DNA from 3 places in the Exiguobacterium sp. SH0S2 genome. Region 2 is predicted to be linked to each of the others. Evidence: predicted binding sites of a transcription regulator. Region 2 holds the regulator's gene; each other region holds the start of a gene.
The links. Region 2 encodes Rex, which represses fermentation and respiration genes when NADH is low (regulators of the CRP and FNR family bind a similar motif). Its sites were predicted from a motif close to TTGTGAAATATTTCACAA; they were not measured.

Region 1 (5,548 bases), on a different contig from region 2:
GCCATCGTCGTCTTGGCCGGCCTCGTCAATGCACTCCGTTTAGTCGACAAAGCGATGCCTGAACTGCGTGTCGTCATGAACGGAGCCGGGGCCGCCGGAATCGCCATCGCCAAGCTGCTCAAGCGCTTCGGCGTAGAGGACCTCGTCATCTGTGATACGAAAGGTGCGATCTATGAAGGACGCGCCGACGGCATGAACCCGTTCAAAGACCAGATCGCCAAGGCAACGAACCGGAAGCTCCACGTCGGCACACTCTCAGACGTGCTCGAGGGGGCCGACGTCTTCATCGGTGTCTCGGCCGCAGGCGCCGTCACCGAGGACATGGTCCGCTCGATGGCCACAGATTCGATCATCTTCGCCCTCGCGAACCCGGTGCCGGAGATTATGCCGGATCTCGCGACTTCCGCTGGTGCCCGCATCGTCGCGACCGGTCGCTCGGACTTCGCCAACCAAGTGAACAACGTCCTCGCCTTCCCCGGTATTTTCCGTGGGGCGCTCGACGTCCGGGCGTCAGAGATCAACGAAGAGATGAAAGAAGCGGCCGTCCATGCGATCGCCGACTTGTTGACAGAGGACGACCTCGCGAACGGCATCGTCATCCCGAGCCCGTTCGACGAGCGGGTCGCACCGGCCGTCGCGATTGCCGTCGCGAAGACTGCTGTCGAGACCGGTGTCGCCAACCGTCCGCTCGACGAGGACGCCATTCGCCGCCACGTACGTGATAAGCGGCTATAACACGAAAAACTGCGCAGACCATAACGGTCTGCGCAGTTTTTTAGACTGTACCTTGTAAGATCCCTTCCGCCCACTCGACTTCTTCCGTCGTCGGTGGTTTGATGCCTTTTAACGGATAGTCGAGGCCGAGCGCCTCCCATTTATAGACGCCCATCTCGTGATACGGCAAGATTTCGACTTTCTCGACGTGGTCGAGTTTTTGAATGAACGCCGCCGTGCGCCGGAGCGCCCCTTCATCAAGCGTCCATTCCGGGACAAGGACGTGGCGAATCCACATTTTCGTTCCGCGCTCGGATAAGTGTTCAGCAAGCGCGAGCGTGTTGGCGTTGCTCCGTCCTGTCAGTTTCTTGCACATGTCGTCATCGATATGTTTAATATCGAGCAAGACGAGGTCGGTGTGGTCTAAGATGGCGTCAAGGTTAGGGGGACGGAGTGCACCCGACGTATCGAGCGTCGTGTGGAGCCCGTGTTTTTTCGCTTCACGCAACAGCGCTTCTAAAAACTCTGGTTGCGCGAGCGGATCGCCCCCTGAAATTGTGATGCCGCCTTTTGATGCTTCCATGAACGGACGATAGCTGAGCGCTTCTTGAATGACGTCCTCGGCCGAACGATGGTTATTCTTTTTAAAATCCCACGTATCAGCGTTGTGGCAATACAAGCAGCGAAGCGCACAACCTTGCAAAAAGACGATAAAACGAATTCCCGGGCCGTCAACGGTTCCAAACGATTCGACCGAGTGTACATATCCCATTGTCATCGAGATGACCTCCTAACGAATGAGCGGCCTTCAAGCGAAGGCCGCCAAGCCTTTACTTACAATGAACCGTGGAACGTCCGGTTGATGACGTCGATCTGTTGCTCGCGTGTCAACTTGATGAAGTTGACGGCGTAACCTGATACGCGGATCGTGAGCTGCGGATACTCTTCTGGATGTTCCATTGCGTCGAGCAACGTCTCACGGTTGAAGACGTTGACGTTCAAGTGGTGACCTTTGTGCTCGCCACCCATATAGCCGTCAAGAAGTGCCGCCAAGTTAAGTTCACGTGCGACGTCTTCTTTACCGAGTGCTTTCGGTACGATCGAGAACGTGTATGAGATACCGTCTTGCGCGTGTTCGAACGGAAGTTTAGCGACTGACGAGAGCGACGCTGCCGCTCCTTTCGTATCGCGGCCGTGCATCGGGTTCGCACCCGGTGCGAACGGCTCACCAGCACGACGGCCGTCCGGTGTATTACCTGTTTTCTTGCCGTAGACGACGTTCGACGTGATCGTCAAGACCGATTGCGTATGAAGCGCGTCGCGATACGTTTTGTGTTTCCGGACTTTTTCCATGAACAATTCTACGAGTTCGACAGCAATCGCGTCGACACGGTCATCGTTGTTTCCGAATTTCGGGAAGTCGCCTTCTGTTTCAAAGTCGACAGCGATGCCGAATTCATTCCGGACCGGTTTGACCGTCGCATATTTGATTGCTGACAAGCTGTCCGCCGTCACCGAAAGGCCAGCGATACCACAAGCCATCGTCCGTAAGATTTCAGGGTCGTGGAGCGCCATTTCAATCCGCTCGTACGCATATTTATCATGCATGAAGTGAATGACGTTGAGTGTGTTGACGTAAAGCTCTGCGAGCCAGTCGAGCGTCCGGTCGAAGTCAGCGTACACTTTGTCGTACGTGAGGACGTCTTCTGTGTTCATGTCCCAAGCCGGAGCGATTTGTTCGCCGCTCTTCTCATCGCGTCCACCGTTCATGCTGTAGAGGAGTGCTTTCGCCATATTGGCACGGGCACCGAAGAACTGCATCTGTTTGCCGATCTTCATCGGTGACACACAGCAGGCGATGCCGTAATCGTCACCGAACTCTGGAAGCATGAGGTCGTCGTTCTCGTATTGGATCGCCGACGTCTCAATTGACATCTTCGCGCAATATTGTTTGAATCCTTCCGGTAATTTCGTCGACCAAAGCACCGTCAAGTTCGGTTCTGGTGCCGGGCCGAGGTTTGTGAGCGAGTGAAGGAAACGGAACGAGCTCTTCGTGACGTTCGAACGGCCATCCTCACTCATCCCACCGATTGATTCCGTGACCCACGTTGGATCTCCAGAGAACAATTCGTTATAGTCAGGCGTCCGCAAGAATTTGACGATGCGGAGTTTCATGATGAAGTGATCAACGATTTCTTGGACGTCTGACTCTGTCAAACGGCCCGCCGCCATGTCACGCTCAGCGTACACGTCAAGGAATGTCGATACGCGTCCGAGAGACATCGCCGCACCGTTTTGTTCTTTGACAGCTGCAAGGTAAGCGAGATATACCCATTGATAGGCTTCTTGCGTCGTTTCAGCCGGGCGACCGAGGTCGAATCCGTAAGCAGCGCCGAGTTGTTTCAATTCTTGAAGGGCACGAAGCTGTTCAGACATCTCTTCCCGCGTCCGAATGTCTGCTTCCGAGAGGAAACCGCCATTGTTCGCCAAATCTTTTTTACGCTCGGCAATCAAGAAATCTAAACCGTACAAGGCAACGCGACGGTAGTCACCGATGATCCGGCCACGTCCGTATGCGTCTGGGAGACCTGTGATGATCCCTGACTTACGTGCCGCCCGCATCTCTGGTGTGTAGGCATCGAAAACACCTTGGTTGTGTGTTTTACGAATGTCTGAATAGATTTTTGTGATTTCAGGATTTGGTTCGAAGCCGTATGACTCGAGCGCGGCGTCGACCATGCGAATGCCGCCGTTCGGATGAATCGAGCGTTTGAACGGTTCGTCCGTTTGGACACCGACGACTTTTTCAAGGTCTTTATTTAAGTACCCAGGTCCGTGTGAGATGATTGTCGACGGCGTGTTTTGATCGACATCCCAAACGCCCCCGCGTTCCCGTTCTTCTTTCGTCAATTCCATCACTTGTCCCCAAAGACGATTCGTCGCCTCTGTCGGTCCGACTAAGAAACGGTCATCCCCTGTATACTCGTGGCGGTTCAAGCGGATAAATTCACCGACATTCACTTCGTTCGTCCACTGTCCAGGAACAAATCCTGACCAGGCTGATTTAATTTCAGTTGCCATTATGGTCACTCCTCATAGTTGAGATAACTGCCTGATTCCTTATAATATGAGTGTACGTGAAAACGTGAACAATATGTTTTACATTCTTGTGAAAGTTGTAACAATCTCATGAACATTGGTGTTACGCCGTTTTTGTAAGCGCTATTTTATCTGTTATAGTAGTTTTTCAACTTACATAGAAACAGACGAATCCCTATCCGTTCACGTTCTTGTGAATTCTGTATTATCTTTAAGTAGTTGTGAAAAATCATACAGTTTTTGTAGTGACTTAACTCACAGGTTCGGGATAGAACTTGAATTTTTGCCTTATATCGAGCACAATGGAAGCAGAACATTGTAGAAGAGGAAGGGGTTCTTCCCATGACGTATGAACCATTAACAGCCGAGCATAACTTAAAAGCCGGTGACCGCATCTCCCTTAAAGTCGAAGAGGCTGGAGACAAGCGCGACGGATTTATCACAGAATTTGAAGAAAAAGGCTTTTGGATTCGCTTTGATGACGATATCGAGAATGAGGATTTCATCGATTTCCGTGACCATTTAATGGTCGCACTCGTGTCGCGCCCAATCGACGTCGCGACGACGTATCCAGAACTAAACGCCTATGCAAAATTGCTTAAGGAATTGGAATACCGCGTGTATCAAGGCTTCACAGTCGAAGGTGTCGAAGCCTCACCTGAGCACATCGACGTGCACATCAAACTCGTCGAGGACGGGCAAGTGTACACACAGACGCTCCGTTCATCGATTGACCAAGACACTGAACATGTTCGCTATATTTGAACCAGGGAGCGCTTATGCTTCCTTTGTTTTTGCCCAACGATAAGGAGAACTGATATGAACTTTACAAAACCATTCATTAACGAAGCCTGGGAACGCCTTGGCTTTAACGAACCGATGCCGGTCCAAGCGGAAGCGTTCCCGCCCCTTTTAGAAGGAAAAGACGTCACAATCGAAGCACCAACAGGGACAGGTAAGACACTCGCTTATCTTTTACCCGCTATTGAAAAAATCGATGCCTCGAACGACCGGATCCAAGTCGTCATCGTCGCACCGACGCGCGAACTCGTCATGCAGATCCAAACGGTGGCGCAACGTTTCACCGAAAAAGGTGACGTCCGGATTGCCTCGTTCATCGGCGGCGTCGAACTGAAGCGCCAAATCGATCGCTTGAAGAAAAAACCGCATTTGATCGTCGGGACACCAGGACGTCTCGTTGAATTGATCGAGAAGAAAAAGTTAAAGCTTCATGAGACGCATACGATCGTGCTCGATGAAGCCGATCAAATCATCGACAGCGGATTGACGGAAGCGGCTGAGCGCATCATCAACCATACGGCGCACGAGCATCAAATCTCACTCGTTTCGGCGACGTTGACGGATACGCTCCAAGCCTGGGCTGCCCCGTTCTTGAAAGAACCGGTTCACGTGAAGGTCGAACGGACTGTCAGTGCTCAAGTGACGTACGGCTATATGTTGACGACACGTCGCTATAAGCCAGAATTGCTTCGTCGCCTATCACACGTCGACGGTGTCAAAGTGCTCGCCTTCATCAACAACCGCTCGTTCTTACCGCCGCTCAAAGGTGAGCTCGATAAGATGAAAGTGAACTACCGTATGCTCGATAGCTTGAAAGGGAAACGTGCCCGCGTCGAGACGCTCCGCGAATTCCGTAAAGGCGAATATCCGCTCCTCATCACGACGGGTCTCGCAGCGCGCGGACTCGACATCGATGAAGTGACGCACGTCGTCC
Region 2 (5,548 bases):
CATGGCACGGGAACGCATCATGAATGGAGTTCCTCCCATTCTGTGAACAGTTCCGTGATCGACTCTTTCGTCGCGTCGGACTCGGTCGACAGCTCTTGGGCGCGGGCGAAGTCGTTGAACACGTCCGGTTCGCATAACAGCTGCTCGATTTCTTCAAGCCGAGCTTCGTGGCGCTCGATTGTCAGCTCGATCTCTTCGACCCGCTGTTTCAACCGGCGTTCTTCGCGCTGCTGTTCCTTGTCGGCGCGCTGCTTCTTGACGACGACTTGTTTCGTCTCCTCGCGGGCGAGCCGGGCAAGGTCCTCGAGCTCTTCTTTCTTCTCGACGTAATACGAGTAGTCGCCGAGGTACTCATCGATGCCGTTCGGCGTGATCTCTAAGACACGCGTCGCGAGCCGGTCGATGAAGTAACGGTCGTGGGAGACGAACAAGATCGTCCCGGGATAGTCGACGAGCGCGTTCTCGAGGATCATCTTCGAGTCGAGGTCCAAGTGGTTCGTCGGCTCATCCAAGACGAGCAAGTTCGGTTGCTCGAGCTTGAGCTTGGCGAGCGTCAGCCGGGCCCGTTCGCCGCCGGATAGTTCTTGGACGCGTTTCATGACGTCGTCCCCGCTGAACAAGAACTGGCCGAGCAGACTGCGGACTTCTTGCTCGCGCATGAGCGGCCAGTCGTTCCAAATCTCGTCGATGACGCGGTTCGCGTCCGACAAGTTCTGTTGTTCCTGGTCGTAGTAGCCGATTTCGACGCCGGTACCGTAGCGGATGTCACCGGTGAGCGGTGGTTGTTGTTTCGTCAACACTTTGAGGAGCGTCGATTTGCCGACTCCGTTCGGGCCGACGAGGGCGACCGACTCGCCGCGTTGCAGTTGGAAACGCAAGTGTTGTGCGATCGGTTCTTCGTAGCCGATGGCGAGGTCGCTGCCGCTCAACACATCGTTCCCGCTTTGGCGTTTGATCGAGAACGACAACACCGCGCTTCGTTCGTCACCGTCCGGCACGTCCATGCGGTCGATCTTCTCGAGCCGCTTGCGGACGCTTTGGGCGCGTTTCGTCGTCGTCGCCCGGGCGATGTTCCGTTGGATGAAGTCTTGCATCTTGGCGATCTCTTCTTGTTGCGACTCGAACTGTTTCTTCTCTTGCTCGTAAAGCGCGGCCTTCTGCTCGAGGAATTTCGTATAGTTCCCGACGAAGCGGCGGCTGCGGTTGCGTGACAGCTCGTAGACGACCGAGACGACGCGGTCGAGGAAGTAACGGTCATGGGAGACGATGAGGACGGCACCTTTATAGCCGCTCAAATATTTCTCGAGCCAGCTGAGCGTCTCGATGTCCAAATGGTTCGTCGGCTCATCCAAGATGAGCAGGTCCGGGCTTTGCAGGAGCATCTTCGCTAAGGCAAGACGTGTCCGCTGTCCCCCTGAGAGCGTATCGATCCGACGTTCGAAGTCGTCCGGGTAAAACCGCATCCCGTGCAAGATCGAGCGGATTGTCGCTTCATACTGATAGCCGCCGCGGTCTTTGAACGTGTGTTGCTCCTCGTCATACGCCGCAAGCAGACGCTCGTAGGCGGCCGGGTCGTTCAAGATCCGCTCCGAGCCCATGTCTTGCTCCATCTGGCGGAGCGTCTTCTCTTGTTCGATCAAGTCGGTGAAGACGGTGAGCATCTCGTTCCACATCGTCTCGTTCGATTCTAATCCTGAGTCTTGGGCGAGATAGCCGATCGTCACGTCTTTTGGCTTCATGATGTCGCCCGAGTCATAGTTGTACTCGCCGGCGATGACTTTTAACAGCGTCGACTTGCCGGCGCCGTTGCGGCCGACGAGGGCGACGCGTTCGCCTTCTTGGATTTCTAGTTTGACATTCTCTAAAATCGGCTCGACGCCGAACGATTTGGATAAGTTGTTGACTTGCAGTAGGATCAAGTGAAAAAACCCCTTTCTCTCTGTTTAGTATACTTTATTTCTTCCCCTTTTCAGGTATATTCATTGAGTGCTTATGTGAATTCGTTTACAATCAAGGTGTATGAAATCAGATTCGTTTGAAACGCGTCGTAAAAAGGAGGCTCTTTCCGTTGAGTCAAAACGAACCAAAGATTCCGCAAGCGACAGCCAAACGGTTGCCACTATACTATCGGTTTATCCAAAGCCTACATTCGTCAGGGAAACAGCGTGTCTCTTCTGCTGAACTGAGCGAGGCGGTCAAGGTCGATTCGGCAACGATTCGCCGTGACTTCTCATACTTCGGTGCGCTCGGTAAAAAGGGATATGGCTATAACGTACAGTATCTGTTAGAATTTTTCCGTAAGACGCTGAATCAAGACGAGATCACGAACGTCGCCTTGGTCGGGGTCGGTCATCTCGGGACAGCGTTCGTCAACTATAACTTCCTTAAAAACAATAACACACATATCGTCGTCGGGTTCGACGCAGACGAGACAAAAGTCGGCACGACGATGTCAGGTGTCCCGATTCATCACGTCGATGAGATGGAACAGATTATGAAGCAAAACAAAATCGATGTCGCCATCCTCACGGTCCCGTCTGCCTACGCGCAACCGGTCGCCGATGATTTGGTCCGCTATGGCGTTCGAGGGATCTTGAACTTCACGCCGGCGCGATTGACTGTACCGGACACGGTCCGCGTCCATCATATCGACTTGTCGATCGAACTCCAGTCGCTCATTTACTTTATGCAACACTATCCATCCGCTGAGGGGGTCCATCAATAATGGAATTTCTACAATCATCACTCGTCGTCGGTATCCCAGGTGGCGTCAGTATTTTCGTCATCGCCATCATCGCGCTCATCCTCTTCGGGCCGAAGAAATTGCCAGAGTTCGGCCGGGCAGCGGGGCAGACGCTCCGTGAGTTCAAAAATGCCACGAACGGTATGATGAAAGAGCACGATGAGACCGACAAGAAAGAAATTGAGAAGAAAGAGCAGTAAGCCATGAGCCATCAACCTGATCAAGAACGGGCACTGTCCGATCACTTGACAGAGCTGCGGAGACGACTGATGCTGTCGGCATTTGTCGTCTTTGCCTTCTTTCTGATCGCTTTGCCGAGTGTCAAATACGTGCTCGCCTATCTGCAGGCGGACCTCGTCGAACGAGGGCTCGAGCTGAACGCCTTTGGGGTCGCGGACCCGCTCATGATTTACTTGAACTTGGCGCTCGTCATCGGGCTCGTCGCATCGGGTCCATTTCTACTGTATCAACTGTGGGCGTTCGTCGCACCTGGTCTGCATCCGAATGAACGAAAATGGACGCTCGCCTATATCCCGGTCATCTTTATCTTGTTCCTCATCGGTCTCGCATTCGCCTACTATTGGTTGTTCCCGCTCGTCCTCGATATCTCGACGGACCTCGGGCAAGACCTCGGTCTGACGCAAATCATCGGGGCGACGAACTATTTCACGTTCCTGTTGCAACTGACGATCCCGTTTGGACTGTTGTTCCAACTTCCGGTCGTGACGATGTTCTTGACGCGCATCGGTGTCGTGACGCCGTACTTCCTCTCAAAAATTCGGAAGTACGCCTACTTCGCCTTGTTCGTAATCGCGGCATTCATCACGCCGCCGGATTTGACGTCGCACCTCATGGTGTCGCTGCCGCTCTTCTTCTTATATGAGATCAGCTTATCGATCTCGCGTGTGACGTACCGCGGTGTGCTCCGACGTGAGAAAGAGGCGATGGTGAAAGAACAGATGGATTTGATGAAGCAAATGAATGAGAAATGAACACTACGTCATGAGACGTGGTGTTTTTTTATGCGAGTACATTAAACTGGAAGTGTCTTGAAAAGGGGCTTGGCCATCGTGTTGATCGGACTGTTTTTCCTTGTCGGTTGGCAAGTACCACGGTTGGCATAACGGTGCTTTTTGGTCGCAAAATGTCGTACTGAAACCACATGTTCTAAGTGATATTGGTCGTAAACGCTTTTTCTGCAACAAGGAAGTACTCTTGTCACATGTTAAGATAGAAACCAATCAAACACACGTCAGGGGGAGAAGCGATGGCTTGGGAATATTACGGGGACGCGCTCATCGTCACAGGGATGTTGACGACGGTGCTCTTACTCGTCGTGCTATCTTTTTTGAAGTTACTATACAGGCGGAGACTCGTCTTTCCGTTGACGCTCGTGGTGATGGGCTATGTCCTGTTCATGGTCGGGCTCGTCTTCGTCCGGGGCTGGGACGGGATGGGCTGGAGTTTGATCGGTTTCAGTTTGTACGTGATCGGGCTCGTCACCTATATCGGTGTCGTCATCTATCACTGGGTGAAAGCGAGACGCACGTCCAATTCATGATCAAAACCGTTCCGGTCGCGGAGCGGTTTTTTTGTCGTCATAACCGTCGTTCAAACTTTAGACATAATTACGTGAAAAACTGAGCAAAGGGATTGTCAAACCTTCTTGTGAAATAGTACACTAAGTTCAGAAAGCGAATGTGATATTTGTCACAAACACTAACTTGCCTACAACTCAAAGGAGAGACTACCATATGAAAATCGCAGTCATCGGATGTACACACGCAGGAACAGCAGCAGTCAAAGGCTTACTCGCCAAGCACGACAATCTCGACATCACCGTGTATGAGCGGAACGACAACGTCAGCTTCCTCTCGTGTGGGATCGCCCTCCACGTCGGCGGCGTCGTCAAACGCGCTGAAGAATTGTTCTACTCATCACCGACCGAGCTCGAAGAACTCGGCGCGACGATGCGCATGAAGCATGACGTGTTGAACATCGATGCGGAAGCGAAGACGGTCCACGCCAAAAACCTCGAGACGGGTGCAGACGTATATGACACGTTCGACCGTTTGATCGTGACGACAGGATCTTGGCCGATCGTCCCGACGCTACCTGGCATCGAGATGACTGGGATCGAACTTTGCAAAAACTATGGTCACGCTCAGCGCATCATCGAGCGGGCTAAGGGTGCGACAAATATCGCCGTCATCGGTGCCGGCTATATCGGCGTCGAGCTCGTCGAGGCGTTCGAAGTGTACGGCAAGCACGTCACGTTCATCGACAGTGCTGACCGCATCTTGAACAAGTACCTCGACAAGTCGTTCACGGACCAACTTGAAGCCGACATGACGTCACGCGGTATCGACCTTGAGCTCAGCCAAACGGTCGAAGCGTTCCGCGGCACAGACGGAAACGTCACGCACGTCGTCACCGACAAAGGTGAGTTCGAAGCCGACCTCGTCATTCTATGTGTCGGTTTCCGCCCGAACACGGGACTGCTCGCAGGACAAGTCGACATGCTCGGCAACGGCGCCATCATCGTCGACGAATATATGCGCACGAGCAACCCGGACGTCTTCGCAGCCGGTGACAGCTGTGCCGTCTACTACAACCCGGCGCGCACACATGCTTACATCCCGCTCGCGACGAACGCCGTCCGCATGGGTACGCTCGTCGCCGAGAACCTCGTCACACCACGTGTCCGTTACCAAGGGACACAAGGGACGTCGGGACTCCGTCTCTATGACTGGAACATCGCCTCGTCAGGCCTCACGGAAGAAGCGGCCGGATTGTTCGGCCTCG
Region 3 (5,548 bases), on a different contig from region 2:
GGTTGTTGTTTTACGGGATCCCAAACATGAAGCTTGATAAAGACGTCGTCCGGCGCCGGATTCACTTGCTCGCGGCGGAAGGAATCCGCTTTAAGACAGGTGTCAACGTCGGTGTTGATGTGACGGTCGAGTCACTCCGCCACAAGTTTGATGCCGTCATCCTCGCGACGGGGGCACAGAAACAGCGGACGCTCGGGATCGAAGGGGACGACGCGACCGGCGTCGAACCGGCGATGGACTATTTGACCGAGTCGACACGGGTGCTCGGCGGAAAAATGATCGACGCACAGTATGACGCGGCCGGGAAAGACGTCATCGTCATCGGTGGCGGTGACACCGGGGCCGATTGTGTCGCCACAGCGATCCGGCAAGGTGCGAAATCGGTCACACAGTTCGGCAAACACCCGGAAAAAGGCATGTTCCGGGCGCCAGAACGTCCGTGGCCACTTCAACCAGACACGCTTTCGGTCGATTATGCTTACGCCGAGGCGATCGAACGTTATGAGCATGACCCGAGAACGTATTTGATCCGCTCAAACCGAGTTATTAGCCAAGACGGTCGCGTCGCCGGCATCGAGACGGAACGGATGGAAAAGATCGTCAAGCCGGACGGTCACGCGACGTTCTTCGTCGTCGAAGATTCAGTTAAGACGTATCCGGCCGACCTCGTCCTCGTCGCCATCGGTTTTGAACGTCCTGAATCCGAATTGCGCAAGCTCGGCGTCGAAGCGAAGCAAGACTACGTTTCGAACGTAGACGGCGTCTTCGTCGCCGGGGATGCGAGACGCGGACAAAGCTTGATCGTCTGGGCGATCCGCGAAGGGCGAGAAGTCGCCGAAACGGTCGACGCTTACTTGGAGGCTTGTCAATCTCGTCTAAAAACTTCATCATAAAAAGGAGCGACGATTTCGTCGCTCCTTTTTAGATTGATCAATAGGAGGAGTCAGAGATGCTAACAGAAGTCCTCATGTATACGGGTTTTTGGTTTTTACTCGTGCTCGTCTTGCTCGGCACGATTTACGCGCGGCGTAACCGGAAGTGATTATAATACCATCGCGGCAATCAAACCGAAGACGATGAGCGGGATGTTGTAGTGGAGGAACGTCGGCCAGACCGTCTCGCGCAAGTGGTCGTGTTGCCCGTCCGCGTTCAAACCGCTCGTCGGTCCGAGCGTCGAATCACTCGCCGGGCTACCGGCGTCACCGAGCGCTCCGGCCGTTCCGATGATGGCGATCGTCGCCTCGACCGAGAAACCGTACTGGATACATAACGGCACGAAGATGGCGGCGATGATCGGTATGGTCGAAAAGCTCGAGCCGATACCGAGTGTGATGACGAGACCGACGAGGAGCATGACGAGGGCGGCGAGGAACTGCGAGTCACCCATCAAGTTGCTTGCTCCGCTCACGAGCGGTTCAATCGCACCCGTTTCACGGATGACGGCGGCGAATCCGCTCGCAGCGATCATGACGAAACCGATGAAGGCCATCATGCGCATGCCGCTCGTAAAGATATCGTCCGCTTCTGACCAAGGGATGAGACGGAAGAGCGTCAACAGGATCAAACCAGTCACGGCCGAAGCGATCATCGATTCGGTCTGTAATTGAACGACCAAGACGACCAAGACGACGATCGCCGTCAACCAAATCTTCATGTTGCTCAACGTGCGGACCTCATAGTCGCTCGGACCGAGTTGGATCGTTTCATACGACCGCGGTTTCCGGTAGTGGAAGAAAGCGGTGATGAGTCCGACGAGCATCCCGAGTGCCGGGATGGCCATGATGCTGACGATATTGACGTCACCGACGGCCATCCCGTTCGTCTCGACGTTCGGGAGCAAAATCTCGTTCAAGTAGATGCCGCCGAAGCCGACCGGTAGCAACATGTACGGTGTGACAAGCCCGAACGTGAGGATCGTCGCGACGAGCCGGCGATCGAGTTTCAACTCATTGAACAAGACAAGTAACGGCGGTACGACGATCGGGATGAAGGCGATGTGGATCGGTAAGACGTTCTGTGAGCTGATAGCGAGTAAGAGCAGCAGCGACAGCAGTAACGCTTTGACGCGACCGACACTCTTGCCGGTCACATCACGGCCAGACATGCTGATCAACCGTTCAGCCAGGACATCAGGCAGGCCGGTCTTTGACAAGCCGACAGCGAACGCACCGAGCAGGGCGTAGCTGAGGGCGATCGTGGCACCGCCACCAAGCCCGTCGCTGAAAGCGGTCAACGTGTCGTTGAAACCGAGTCCTCCGACAAGTCCACCGACGATGGCGGCGAGGATGAGCGATAAGACGATATGGACACGACTGATCGCGAGAGCAAATAAGACAATGACAGCTAATAATACAGCATTCATGAGTTCCAACACCTTTCGAATCATAAGTTCTTTCTCTTGTTATCACTTTAATACGATAAAGACTTTTGAAATTTAACATACGTTTTATGACTTGTCAAATCATGAAAACAAAAAAAGCGACAACTTCGAAAAGTTATCGCTTCTTCATCATAGTTCGACGTTATGGTACACCTGACGAACGTCTTCTAAGTCTTCGAGTACGTCGAGTAGTTTCTCGAATTGCTCTTTCGACGCTTCGTCGAGTTCGACTTCGTTTTGCGGTAGCATCGTCAGCTCGGCGACTTCGAACGTCTCCACACCCGCCGCTTTGAACGCGGTCTGGACGGCATGGAATTCTTCCGGCTCGGCATAGACGATGACCGTCTCGTCTTCTTCGATGACGTCACGGACATCGAGGTCGTGCTCCATCATGAGTTCGAGCACGTCGTCTGCTGTCATCCCGCCGACACCGATGACGGCCGTCGCATCGAACATATACGCGACCGACCCGCTGACGCCCATGTTACCACCGTTCTTGCCGAACGCGGCCCGAACTTCAGAGGCGGTCCGGTTGACGTTGTTCGTGAGCGTGTCGACGATGAGCATCGACCCGCTCGGCCCAAAGCCCTCATAGCGGAGTTCGTCGAAGTTCTCTTCGTCGCCGCCTTTCGCTTTGTCGATGGCCCGGTCGATGATCGCTTTCGGGACGTTATACGTCTTCGCGCGCTCGACGACGAACTTGAGCGATTGGTTCAATTCCGGATCAGGTTCACCTTGGCGGGCGACGATGTAGATCTCGCGGCCGAACTTCGCGTAGATACGACTCGTATTGGCGTCTTTAGACGCCTTTTTCTCTTTAATGTTGTTCCATTTACGACCCATTACGTGTCATCTCACTTTCCATTGTTCGATAGATTCACTGTCGATTATATAAGAAGAAGCGAGCGTTGACGAGAGAAAATCATCCCTCGCTCTTGTCCATCTTCTCAACGATCTCGGTCAGCGTCTTTAAACTGTCGATCAAGCGGTCGGTCTCATCCTCATCGAGGAACGCTAACCGATCCTCGAACAGGCGCCGAAACGAGTCGCGCCGCTCGAGGAGCACGCGCTCTCCTTGGTCGGTCAATTGGTTCCAGATGACACGGCGGTCGCGCTCGTCAGGGACACGTGTAATATATCCTTCGTCGACGAGCTTCGTGATGAGCGGCGTCACGTTCGGCGGGGCAATCGATAACGTCTCACTAATTTGTCCGTTCGTGACCGCGCCTTCATCCTCGATCAACATCAATAGATGAAAGTGAGAGAAATTCAAGTTCGGGATTTGCGGGAGGTCGGAGCGGCGGAGCAGTTTTCTTCTGATTAACGGGATCAGTTTCACAAACTGATCGGCTGCATCTTGTCTTGGCATAGTCATAGTCACTTCCTAGTCAGGTTCTTTCTTCATTATACACGACCACAGGCGAGGTGGACGAGCAATCATCGGACTGTGAGCATTTACACACCGATTCCGCCAAACTAATGACACAAACAATGTAAGCGTTTACATATGGGTTTGTCCTTGTTTTCATGAAAACGCATACGATTTTACTGAGCTGATCTGTAAAAATCAAGACCTATCCTCAAACAGCAAAAAAATATTGTGAAAGAGTTCACATTGTTGTCACGCACAAATTGAATGAAACGGTGTATTCTATGAATGTGAAGGAAAGCACAAACTCTTATCAGGCAAACCGATTATCCCGTGCTCTCCATCAAGTCAGAAGATCAGCTCTCATTCATGAGGAGGAAACCAACATGGCAGTTAAAGAGAAAGCAGTAGTGGAAACATCAGCAGAACAGATGGTCGACACGCTCGTCAAGCAAGCGCACACGGCACTCGACACGTTGATGACGTTTGACCAAGAGAAAATCGACACGATCGTCCAAGCGATGGCGTTAGCCGGGCTCGAGCAACACGTCGTACTCGCTAAACATGCATATGAAGAAACAGGTCGCGGTGTGTTTGAAGACAAGATGATCAAAAACATCTTTGCGACAGAATATATTTTCAACTCACTTCGCGGTGAGAAAACAGTCGGCGTCATCGAAGACGATGAGCAAAACGGCATCACATACATCGCCGAGCCGGTCGGTGTCGTCGCCGGGGTCACACCGGTCACGAACCCGACATCAACGACGATGTTCAAAGCGATCATCGCCATCAAAACACGTAACCCGATCATTTTCGGCTTCCATCCGTCAGCACAACAATGTTCAAGTGCAGCGGCCCGTGTCCTTCGTGACGCAGCAATCGCAGCAGGTGCACCGGAACATTTGATCCAATGGGTCGAAAAACCGTCACTCGACGCGACGAAAGCACTCATGAACCACCCAGGCGTGGCCATGGTACTCGCAACAGGCGGCGCGGCAATGGTGAAGTCGGCTTACTCGACAGGTAAACCAGCGCTCGGCGTCGGACCTGGTAACGTCCCGGCTTATATCGACAAGACAGCGAAAGTAAAACGCGCCATCTCGGACGTCATCTTATCGAAAACGTTTGATAACGGCATGATCTGTGCGTCAGAACAAGCGATCATCGTCGACCAAGAAGTATATGAAGACGTGAAGCGTGAAATGACAGCGCTTGGCTGCTACTTCTGCTCACCTGAAGAAAAAGCTAAACTCGAAACACTCGTCATCAAGACAGACACATGTGCGGTCAACCCTGAGATCGTCGGGAAACCGGCAGCATGGATCGCCGAGAAAGCTGGACTCAGCGTCCCGGCCGACACGAAAATCTTGATCGCTGAACTCGAGACAGTCGGTGCAACAGAACTGCTCTCACACGAGAAGCTCAGCCCGGTGCTCGGCGCTTATAAAGTTCAATCACGAGAAGAAGGCTTCGCCATCGCTGAGAAAATGCTTGAAATCGGTGGTCTCGGCCATACGGCCGCAATCCACTCGACAGACGACGACGCGATCCTCGCGTTCGGACTTCGCATGAAAGCTTGCCGCATCATCGTCAACTCGCCAACGGCACACGGCGGTATCGGTGACCTTTACAACGAAATGACACCATCACTCACACTCGGTTGTGGGTCGTACGGTAAAAACTCCGTCTCTGAGAACGTGACGGCGAAACATCTACTCAACGTGAAAAAGGTGGCGAGACGTCGCGTGAATATGCAATGGTTTAAAGTCCCTGAAAAAATTTACTTCGAGAAAAAC

Region 1: the regulator Rex is predicted to act here: its motif matches at 3,882-3,899, upstream of pflB (formate C-acetyltransferase).
Region 3: the regulator Rex is predicted to act here: its motif matches at 3,979-3,996, upstream of adhE (bifunctional acetaldehyde-CoA/alcohol dehydrogenase).

What each region holds. Positions count from the first base shown of each region.
Region 1 covers NZ_SJVB01000005.1:71,381-76,928, forward strand. Annotated here, with positions in the region: gene EVJ21_RS12605 (NAD(P)-dependent malic enzyme) at 1-735, shown strand, start outside; gene pflA (pyruvate formate-lyase-activating protein) at 776-1,492, opposite strand; gene pflB (formate C-acetyltransferase) at 1,549-3,795, opposite strand; gene EVJ21_RS12620 (hypothetical protein) at 4,156-4,578, shown strand; gene EVJ21_RS12625 (DEAD/DEAH box helicase) at 4,633-5,548, shown strand, end outside.
Region 2 covers NZ_SJVB01000006.1:9,183-14,730, forward strand. Annotated here, with positions in the region: gene EVJ21_RS13380 (hypothetical protein) at 1-21, opposite strand, end outside; gene EVJ21_RS13385 (ABC-F family ATP-binding cassette domain-containing protein) at 18-1,919, opposite strand; gene EVJ21_RS13390 (redox-sensing transcriptional repressor Rex) at 2,069-2,725, shown strand; gene EVJ21_RS13395 (twin-arginine translocase TatA/TatE family subunit) at 2,725-2,943, shown strand; gene tatC (twin-arginine translocase subunit TatC) at 2,947-3,735, shown strand; gene EVJ21_RS13405 (YesK family protein) at 4,011-4,304, shown strand; gene EVJ21_RS13410 (FAD-dependent oxidoreductase) at 4,498-5,548, shown strand, end outside.
Region 3 covers NZ_SJVB01000001.1:261,009-266,556, reverse strand. Annotated here, with positions in the region: gene EVJ21_RS01390 (glutamate synthase subunit beta) at 1-893, shown strand, start outside; gene EVJ21_RS01385 (Na+/H+ antiporter family protein) at 1,043-2,362, opposite strand; gene EVJ21_RS01380 (YebC/PmpR family DNA-binding transcriptional regulator) at 2,510-3,223, opposite strand; gene EVJ21_RS01375 (MarR family winged helix-turn-helix transcriptional regulator) at 3,303-3,749, opposite strand; gene adhE (bifunctional acetaldehyde-CoA/alcohol dehydrogenase) at 4,136-5,548, shown strand, end outside.